2 regions of the Spartinivicinus marinus genome follow, and region 1 is predicted to be linked to the other one. Evidence: predicted binding sites of a transcription regulator. Region 1 holds the regulator's gene; the other holds the start of a gene.
The links. Region 1 encodes sigma-54, which starts transcription at its own class of promoters, with help from an activator protein. Its sites were predicted from a motif close to TGGCACNNNNNTTGCTNT; they were not measured.

Region 1 (5,191 bases):
ATTTTTGAGTTGAAGATACTGTTGGAGGTTTTTTAGTCACAACAGCGAGTTTCAGGCAAGCGTCAACAGACCCTCTTTGGCGGGGTAGTTTACCTGAAGAGTTTGGCTGCTGGTATTGTGGATTGTAGTCAGTTTTATAGGTGATTCCAGAAGTCTGGTGTTGATAGTGAAAAACCTATTCACCTTCATCAAAATAATTATTTATTAGTTGAGTAATGGCCTCGAAGGCTCTTTTTTCATCTTCGCCATCAACTTCAATATCTAAGACTGTTCCTTTGCTGGCTGCTAACATCATCACTGACATAATGCTTTTGCCGTCTACCATTTTTCCATCTTTGCCCAGTTTGATGGAACTGCCAAAAGCAGCAGCGGTTGAAACAAATTTTGCTGCAGCACGGGCATGTAAGCCGAGCTTATTGATGATTGTGACTTTTTCTTGAATCATGGAGCCTAAGGCAATTCTCGATGACGTACTTGAACATTTGGCCACTTTTCACGAAAGTAAGTAGCGAGCTTCTCACTGATATAGACCGAACGATGGTGACCACCCGTACACCCAAGGGCAATGGTAATATAACTTCTATTATTTGCTTCAAAGCATGGCAGCCAACGTTCTACGAAGCGTTTGATGTCATCAAACATATCCAGCACTTGTTGTTGAGAACCTAAAAACTCTTTTACAGGCTCGTCTAGCCCTGAATATTGCCGTAAATGGGTGACCCAGTAGGGGTTTGGCAAACAGCGTACATCAAACACATAGTCAGCATCAATGGGGATTCCTTTTTTAAAACCAAATGACTGAAATAGCAGTGCCATGCTGCTATGTTGCTTGCGAGCAACGCGTTTACTTATGGTGTCCCGTAACTCATGAAGAGAAAGTTGGCTAGTGTCGATGGTTAGATCGGCCAGTCGAGCAATGGGCTCTAGCACTTCTTTTTCTTTTTTTATCGCTTCATCTAGTGAGCATTGTTGGCTGGATAGTGGGTGTTTACGTCGAGTTTCGCTGAAGCGTTTGAGTAGAGTGGCATGTTCTGCATCAAGGTAAATGATTTCAGCTTCGATTTTTTGCTCTCTCAGCGCATTCATGATGGATGGAAAGCGTCTTAAATCCTGAGAAAAATTTCGTGCGTCAATACTAATAGCAGCCTTATCATAAAGTGGCTCTTTTTCCATTTCATCAACAAAAGCAGGAAGTAAGCCAGCAGGCATATTATCAATACAATAATAGCCTTGGTCTTCCAGTACATGTAAGCCTGTACTTTTACCTGAGCCTGAACGGCCACTGATTATTATTAACTTCATATATACGCAGAGTGTTTTGTAAATTCTTACTATAACAGAGTTTAAATGATATACGGCAGTTAATTAAATAATAGCCGCCAGAGAAGCTATTTAAGCGAATATCATAAGAAAGCTCTCTTGCACACGAACTTAATTATTAAAGGCTGGCGACGATAAATTTATGCAGTAGGAACGCTTTGGATTGCTATATCAAATAAGTCTGGATTAGTGTCTGCTTGGCGCAAGTTATTGCGGTAGCTTGAGTTTTCAAATCGAGTGGCAAGTTCTTGTAAGATGGCGAGGTGCTCGTTAGTGGCTTCGGCAGGAACAACCAGAGCAAAAATAACGTCCACAGGGTGCCCGTCTATTGCATCAAAGTCGATGCCTTCTTCCAGTTTAAGCAGGCAGGCAAATGGTTTGTGGCAGCTTTCAAGGCGACAATGGGGAATGGCAATCCCATTCCCAAAGCCTGTGCTACCTAACCGTTCCCGATTGATTAAGTTATCAAATAGCTCGTTAGCATCAATATTACTGGAATACTCGGCTAATAGGTTGGCAATAAGCTGTAAAACACGTTTTTTACTCCCCCCTTGCACCCCGGTAAGGGTGCATTGTGGGAGAAGGAATTGTTCTATTTTCATGCTTTTTAAATAAATAAACTACTTTAACGAATACTGGCTCCCTGAAGTCGATCCAGGGTTTTCTCTTTGTGCTTGCTTAGCTGTCGGGCTAGTTTATCACTAAGTAAGTCAATTGCTGCATACATATCTTCAGATTCTGCTGTGGCGGCAATATCAGCACCCCTTACGTGCAAGTTGGCTTCTGCTTTTTGACGGAGTTTCTCAACACTTAGGGTGATTTGCACGTTAGTAATGCTATCAAAATGGTTTTCAATGCGATCGAGTTTTTTGATGACATATTGGCGCAACGCATCAGTCACTTCTACATGATGACCACTGATGTTAACTTGCATGCAACGACCTCCTAATAGGACTTAATGGTTGTTAACCAGCTTTACTGAATTGTAAGGCTGATTGTCAACTGCTTCATTACTGAACTGAGTGTAATGCCAGCAGATTTGGTATTGCTTGTTGCTAGTCAATATAACGCATAGTTAAGCGCTAATCTGTTTATACCTTTACACATGCATCTACTTTATACCAGCCGCTTTCGTTCATTAGAAGGCGGGATGGATAGAGACTCACGATACTTGGCAATTGTTCGTCTTGCCACTTTGATGCCTTGCTCTTCCAGTAAGCTTGCAATTTTGCTGTCACTTAATGGTTTTTTAGGGTTCTCCACTGATACTAATTTTTTAATAATAGCTCGGATAGCCGTAGATGAGCACTCCCCTCCTGATGAAGTACTAACATGGCTCGAGAAAAAATATTTCAGCTCAAAGATACCTCGTGGTGTATGCATGAATTTTTGGGTAGTCACCCGGGAGATAGTAGATTCATGCATACCGACTGCTTCAGCGATATCGTGAAGGACTAGTGGCTTCATTGCCTCTTCGCCATACTCTAAAAAACCTCGCTGATGCTCAACAATGCGAGTCGCAACTTTCATTAGCGTTTCATTGCGGCTTTGTAAGCTTTTTAAAAACCAACGGGCTTCTTGCAAGTGGTTTTTCAGGTAAGTGTTATCTGAACTGCTATCAGCTCGCTTAACCAGTGATGCATAGTTGTTATTAATGCGCAGCTTCGGCGTCGCTTCGGCGTTGAGCTCTACCAACCAGCGGTCATTATGCTTTCTGACAAATACATCAGGAATCACATATTCTGTTTCGGATGACTGGATATCGGCTCCAGGTTTTGGGTTAAGAGCTTGAATCAATTTAATGCTTTCGGCTAGTTCTTCTTCTTTAAGCTTAGTACGACGCATAAGCTGATTGTAGTCATGATGACCCAACAAACCTAAGTATTTGGCTACAATCAATCTGGCGTTATCAAGAAAAGGAGTATCTTCAGGTAAGTGTGATAGCTGAATCTGTAAGCATTCCTGCAAGCTTCTTGCAGCAACACCAACGGGATCAAAGTGTTGGAGGCGCCTTAAGACTATCTCCACTTCCTCTAGGGACATTTCTAATTCTGGATCTAAGCCTTCCCAAATCTCTTCAGTGCTACAACTGAGATAACCATCATTATTGATTGCATCAATGATAGCAATTGCTACCAAACGGTCATTATCTGACATGGGGGTTAAATTAAGCTGCCAATCCAAATGACTATGTAAGGATTCAGTGGTGCCATTGCGGTTGCTGAAGTCATACTCGTCATCATCTGCTGGAGCTGAGCTGATAGGGGCTGAAGATGTCTGGTAGATATCATCCCAGGCGCTATCAACGGGAAGATCATTGGGAATTTCTTCTGACCAGCTGGTTTCTTCTGAGCCATCATGACTGCTTTCTGATGTACTGCTGTCGTCTTGGCTTTTGGTGGAGTCCGAACCATTTAGGCCCGAACTGTTGAGCTGCTGAGGATCGTTGTCATCACTGTTTGTTGATGAGTTGTTATCAGACTCATCAGTCAGCTCAAGCATTGGGTTGGATTCAAGCGCCTGTTGAACTTCTTGCTGTAAATCCAATGTGGATAGTTGGAGTAATTTTATGGCTTGCTGCAGCTGCGGTGTCATCGTCAGCTGCTGGCCAATTTTCAAAACCAGGGATGGCTTCATTGCTAAACAATTACCTTATAGTGCAATCGTGCCTGTTTTGATTTGGCAAAGTCAACAACAATGGAAGTGAATTCAAAAGCGGTTACCTGAGTTGCTGCTGAACAAGCGACTGAATGTTTCCATTGCACCTATTATTGATTTATTGATTTCAATTGTGTGTTTATTTCAGTTGTTTACAGTATTGCTATTGTTGTTTCTTGTACTGGCTTTTTAACTGAACTACTCAAAATTATATGAGTATCCTTGCCAGTTGTCTTATATTTTAAAGTCGTGTCCGAGGTACACTTCTTTGACTTGTTGGTTGGTCATTACCGTTTGGGCATCACCCTCTGCGATAATGTGTCCCTCACTAACTATGTATGCATTCTCGCAAATATCAAGTGTTTCTCGAACATGGTGATCAGTAATCAGTACACCAATACCACGGTCTTTCAGGTGCCAGACAATATCTTTAATGTCTTTCACCGAAATTGGGTCAACCCCAGCAAAAGGCTCATCAAGTAGGATGAAAGAAGGCTCAGTTGCTAAGGCTCTGGCAATTTCTACCCGGCGGCGCTCTCCACCAGATAAACTCATACCCTTACTGTCTTTTATATGGGTGATATTGAACTCTTCAAGTAGTGAGTTAAGTTTTTCTTGGCGTTGCTTCCGATTGAGCTCTTTACGGGTTTCTAAGATAGCCAGTATGTTTTCAGTAACAGTTAACTTACGAAAAACAGAGGCTTCTTGTGGTAAGTAGCCAATACCTGCTTGGGCTCGTCCATGCATGGGGAAGTGAGTGATATCTTGTTCATCAATCCAGACGCTGCCATGATCTGATTGGACTAAACCAACTATCATGTAGAAGCATGTGGTTTTTCCCGCACCATTAGGGCCTAGTAGGCCAACTACCTGACCACTTTTAATTTGCAAGGATACATCTTTTACAACAGCACGGCCTTTATAACTTTTGGCAAGGTGCTCAGCTTTCAATATACTCATATACGACTATTGTTTCTTTTTGCTACGGGGTTGCAGTACCATTTCAACGCGGCTTTCATTGGTTTTACCGCCTTTGGCATTCACTTTCTGGGTTTTGGCAAAGTAGTCTATTTGGCTGCCAGTAAAGGTATTTCCTTCTTGGAATAGTTTGGCATTAGTGATTACTTCTACTTTTTCATTGGTAGCGTAGTATTTGATCGTGCGGCCATAAGCTTTAATGAGTTCTTTGTTTTCTGCTGGCTTTTCCCGGTAG
Region 2 (5,191 bases), 5.0 Mb from region 1:
TTCAAACGGGGTTTAGTGGTTTTGCTGAAGGGGAATATCGTCGTATATCTCATCCGACTCTAGGGTATATTGGATTTGTTGCGGGTAGCACCTACACCAGCCGAATGGGACTCCCCTGCCGTAATTATGTCATTAGAGTAGAAGCCAGCCAGGATGCTTTCCCTGCCATGGCTTGCTATCAACATAATAGCTGGCAATATACTCGCTCTGTTTTTTAAATCAACTGGCCCTAATTACCTCTCAGAATCTGGAGGTAATTGAGTAGGCCAGCATTGATTGCTTGGCCTTAGCCTATCACGCCGTCAATACCCTTAGTTGCTATACTGTTAGCAGCTCAGCTTAATAACTGGACTTTTCAAAACAAACTTAAGCGTGTTGGGGCTCGTAAGATGAGTAAGTTAGGCAATAACCATTTAGCCAACCACATTATTGCATGGTTTTTTTTACTTACTCTATCTTTTCTTGGTTGTTATTACCTAATCAGCCATGCCGTTTATATCAGCAGCCTACGAACACAAGCCAGTAGCATCGCGGATATGGTCACTCATGTCGGTCATTGGGCTGGCCAGTTTAAAGGCGGTATTTGGGTCAAATCAGGTGTACGGGAACATTTTAATCCGCAAGACTATCTTGATAAAAAAACCTACGTTGTTGATCAGTTAAAAGACGATAAAAAAAGAACCATTATTGACCATTACCATTTAAAAAACCCATCCCTCATTCAAAGAGAGCTATCTGATATCACCCTTCAGAATAATGCGAATGTTATATTTCGTATTACCTCTGATAATTTTTTGAACCCTCACAATGCACCTAATGGGTTTGAGCAAACAGCAATAGCATTAATTAAAGAAGAGTTCCATCGACGTGAGTATTATAAAAAAACGGATAGCCGTTTTCTCTATGCACGAGAAATTACTGCAGAAAAATCCTGCTTAAGCTGTCATGGTGACCCTAAAAATGCACCTAAAAAGCTACAAGAACTCTACCCAGGAGACAGCGGTTTTAACTACGAGCAAGGACGCCTAGCAGGTATCGTCAGTGTTTCATTACCTTATAATAGCGGACTACTTATTCTACTCAAAAGCGTTAACGTTTATTCACTTATAGCAATAGGTTTATTTTTTATTCTCTTAATTTGTTTTATTTTATACATCCTTATCTTCGTAGTTAGCCCCATCAAAAAAATCACATCAGAAGCTTCAAAGGCAATTCAATCTATTCACCAAGATAGAGAAGAGAATATGACACTCTTTCACACAGAGTACAAATCCAGCACCGAAATAAGGAATTTAAACAAGCAATTTAAAACACTATATAGCCTTATCAAAGACTTAAAAAAATTTATGAAGATGCATGATTTTTAGGGGATAGGGAGGAAACGAAAGAAGTAAAACCGAAAATACAACAAGGGGCTGTTAAGCCCCTTTTACTACTACTTTAGCGGCGGCGTCGCTTGAGGGTACTGAAAAATAGACAGGTTAGGGACAAACTAAACAGTGCAATAATGGATGGTTCGTGAACACTGATTAGATTTTCAACACTCACTAGGCTTACCATATAATTTCCATTCATGTTTCCAGAGGACCAGGTATTATCGGAATTAAGTACTAAGTTATTACCACTGGGAATCGCTGGAGGTATTACAGTATCTGTCGAGTTAACGTTTAATAAAGATAAGTTTGGATTGGTTAAATTAATAAATGCCATGGCAGCTGTTACATTATCAACCGGAGTATGAATACCAGGTACGCCTTCCATATCAAAAATAGCCCAATCAATTAATGACTGAAACCCAGTACCATAGTTTGGATCCATATCATCCACCGTGAACATACCGAATAACAGTAGAGGATTCATAGTGTCTTCTACTTGAAATGAAACCAGTGCACTATGTCCTTTGGTTGGAAGTAACATCACCATTGACATTAATGAGCAAATAAAAACTAACTGCCTAACTGAAGCGAATGTTTTCATACAAGCCTACCTTTTGCTGGTTTTTGAATCCGTTTCCACTAATAAGGCAAGTGCTGTACCAGCGCTTATTAATCAGTCACTTATTGATTTTTACCAGTAAATCCAGCAGGTTTTGTATAAAAACACAACAACTATTTCAGTATCATTTCTATTTTATCAATTAAACTCTTGCGTTTTTGTTAAAGACACCCTAAAAGCAATTATTCATTAAGTAATGGTATCGTTTGGCCCATAGCACTACTACGCTCTGCCAGCTGAATTATGTTTATAACAGCCAAAGCTTGCTCAGCGGTGACAGCCACCGTTTTATTATGCTTAATAGCCTGCGCAATATTACTAAAATAATGCTGATAGCCGCCTAACAGGGTTGGATAAATGGCTTCTTTATCTTCCTGAAACAACATACCATGCTTTGCCTCTACCTCTCTTGCCCAGTTTTCACTAGCAGGCCCTCTACCCTGTTTTAGCTGATCCTCTTGCGGGTCCAAGCCATATTTAACAAAACTGCCTTTAGTGCCTTCCAATTGAAAGCGTAAGCCAGGGCCTGCAGAAAACGGGCTGGAACAAAGTACTACTTCATGATTGGGGTAATGCAACTGCACATGAAAATAATCAGTCACTTGTGAGTTTTCTCTTAACGCACGACAACAGGCGGTGATTGCTTTTGGCCAGCCAAATAAACATAATGCCTGGTCAACCAAGTGAGAGCCTAAGTCATACCAAATACCAGTACCTTCACCTGCCTGCTCACGCCAACGTTGCCGACTAATAGGTCGAAACCGGTCGAAGTGGGATTCAAATACACGAATTTCACCCAGTGCTTTTGATTCTATAATTTGCTGTATGGTTAAAAAATCCCCATCCCAACGACGATTATGATAGGTTGACAGTACTAATTCTTTTTCTTTCGCTAGCGCAATCAGTTCTTCTCCCTGAGCTACCTGAGTAACAAACGGCTTTTCCACAATCACATGTTTGCCATTGGCTAGAGCTAATTTTGCTAAGTCATAATGGGTATCATTAGGTGAAGTAATAATGACCAGTTCTGTCGTATTGTCTTTTATTAATTGTTCAGCCGTATCATAAACCTGCATACCTGGGTTGTCGGCTAATACTTGTTCGCTTTTGCTCGAACTGATTGCAGTCAACTCAAATTCATTCAGGTGTTTAATAAAGGGTAAATGAAAGGTCTGAGCAGAAAAACCATAACCAATAATTCCTGTTTTTATCATCTATAAAACCTTAAAATCTCGTCATTTTTTGACAACAAATAACCTTTGCAATATTAAAAGCTGTATTTTCAATATTCTGTTCAGCATTCGTTAACGCATCAGTTAAATTCATAACCCCTGGTACGACACTAAAGACTGCATCAATCCCCTGCTGATAAACAACTTGGTAGTTATCGCCTAAACTCCCAGCTAATGCAATAACACGACAATTATACTGTTTAGCCAGTTTAGCAACACCGATTGGTGTTTTACCGTGAATAGTTTGACCATCTATTTTACCTTCACCCGTAATCACCAAATCTGCATCAGCCAAATAGTTTGCTAACTTAATGGCATCTAATACGATATCAACACCACTTTGCAATTGAGCAGGTAAACCCGCTAATAACGCAAAGCCTAAACCACCTGCTGCTCCAGCACCAGGAAAAGCAGCCATATCTCGCCGCAGGGTTTGCTGCACAACCGTTGCATAATGACTTAAATGATTTTCCAACTGTTGTAGCATCGTTACATCAGCCCCTTTTTGCGGGCCATAAGTATAAGTAGCTCCTTTAGGGCCTAATAATGGATTATCTACATCACAGGCAACTTTACATACAACACTTAGCAACCGACTATCTAAATAACTAAGATCCACCTGCTGTAGATCGGCCAGCCCTGCAGCACCTAAAGCAATTACATCGCCTGCCTTATTTAATAAACGGGCCCCTAAAGCCTGCAACATCCCAGCGCCCCCATCATTGGTGGCACTACCACCTAAGCCGATAACCAGCTGTTTGGCACCTGCGTTCAGTGCTTCAATAATCAATTCTCCGACACCATAACTCGTCGCTTTTAATGGATTACGTTGCTTAGCCGGTACTTTCGCTAAACCCACTGCCTCAGCTACCTCAATCACAGCTGTTACCCCATCACCCAATAGCCCCCAGCAAGCATCAGTGGGTTCTCCCATTGGCCCGGCTATTCGACAGCGAAACTTATTACCATTGGTACCCGCCACCATTGCATCAACCGTTCCTTCCCCCCCATCTGCTACTGGTAGTTTAATTAACTCAGTATCAGGCAACACCTGTTGCATACCTCGCGCAATCGCTTCCGCCACTTCAATACTGGACAGGCTTTCTTTAAAGGAGTCAGGTGCAATGACAATTTTCATTGGTTATTCCATAGCAATACTAAATTTATTTTTTGATCCACCATTAAAGCTAGCTGATATGGAGTAATAGGGTATTCTGTCGCGGCGACAGGGATGTCGCTTTAGCTCTTGATAGGCCAAGGAAGGCATTTCAAGAGCGGCAGAAGAATAGCCTGTTATTCCATATCAAACTCCAGGCTTCTTTTCAGTTTCTTTCACTATACCCTAAGCCTATTAATCATATACACCATATACAGCCTTCAACTGATTTATCCGCCTCACTGCTAACTCAGGATCTCTTAATACACCCGCTTGATCCGCTAACCGAAATACCTCCGCATAATGTACTAAAGAACGAGCCGATTGCATCCCTCCTGCCATGGAGAAATGAGACTGATGGCCATTTAGCCAGGCAATAAATACTACTCCCGCTTTATAGTACTGAGTTGGCGCTTCAAATATTTTTCGAGATAAAGCAACTGTTGGGTTCATTAAACGAAAATAGTCCGCAATATCCCCTTCAGCCAACTTCGCTAAAGCATGTGCAGCAACTGGCGCAATGGGATCAAAAATACCCAACAAACCATGGGAAAAATCTTCACCATCACCAGCGATCAATTCTGGGTAATTAAAATCATCTCCGGTAAACATTTTCACTGTTTGCGGTAAGCGCTTGCGTAATGCCACTTCATACTCAGTGGCAAGCAAAGAAATTTTAATGCCCGCTAACTTTCGCTGATTTTCATTAATAATGGTTTCTACGGTTGCCATGGCCTGCCAAATATCCGTACTACCCCAATAACCGGTAAGTTGAGGGTCAAACATATCCCCCAGCCAATGCAAAATA

Region 2: the regulator sigma-54 is predicted to act here: its motif matches at 2,021-2,038, upstream of OQE68_RS27365 (PEP-CTERM sorting domain-containing protein).

Annotation. Positions count from the first base shown of each region.
Region 1 covers NZ_JAPJZK010000001.1:1,231,407-1,236,597, reverse strand. The annotation lists gene OQE68_RS05830 (HPr family phosphocarrier protein) at 176-445, opposite strand; gene rapZ (RNase adapter RapZ) at 451-1,302, opposite strand; gene ptsN (PTS IIA-like nitrogen regulatory protein PtsN) at 1,461-1,922, opposite strand; gene hpf (ribosome hibernation-promoting factor, HPF/YfiA family) at 1,946-2,254, opposite strand; gene OQE68_RS05810 (RNA polymerase factor sigma-54) at 2,437-3,957, opposite strand; gene lptB (LPS export ABC transporter ATP-binding protein) at 4,213-4,938, opposite strand; gene lptA (lipopolysaccharide transport periplasmic protein LptA) at 4,945-5,191, opposite strand, start outside.
Region 2 covers NZ_JAPJZK010000001.1:6,220,843-6,226,033, forward strand. The annotation lists gene OQE68_RS27355 (hypothetical protein) at 1-218, shown strand, start outside; gene OQE68_RS27360 (Tll0287-like domain-containing protein) at 390-1,367, shown strand; gene OQE68_RS27365 (PEP-CTERM sorting domain-containing protein) at 1,441-1,977, opposite strand; gene OQE68_RS27370 (oxidoreductase) at 2,178-3,209, opposite strand; gene OQE68_RS27375 (glycerate kinase) at 3,220-4,365, opposite strand; gene OQE68_RS27380 (dihydrodipicolinate synthase family protein) at 4,579-5,191, opposite strand, start outside.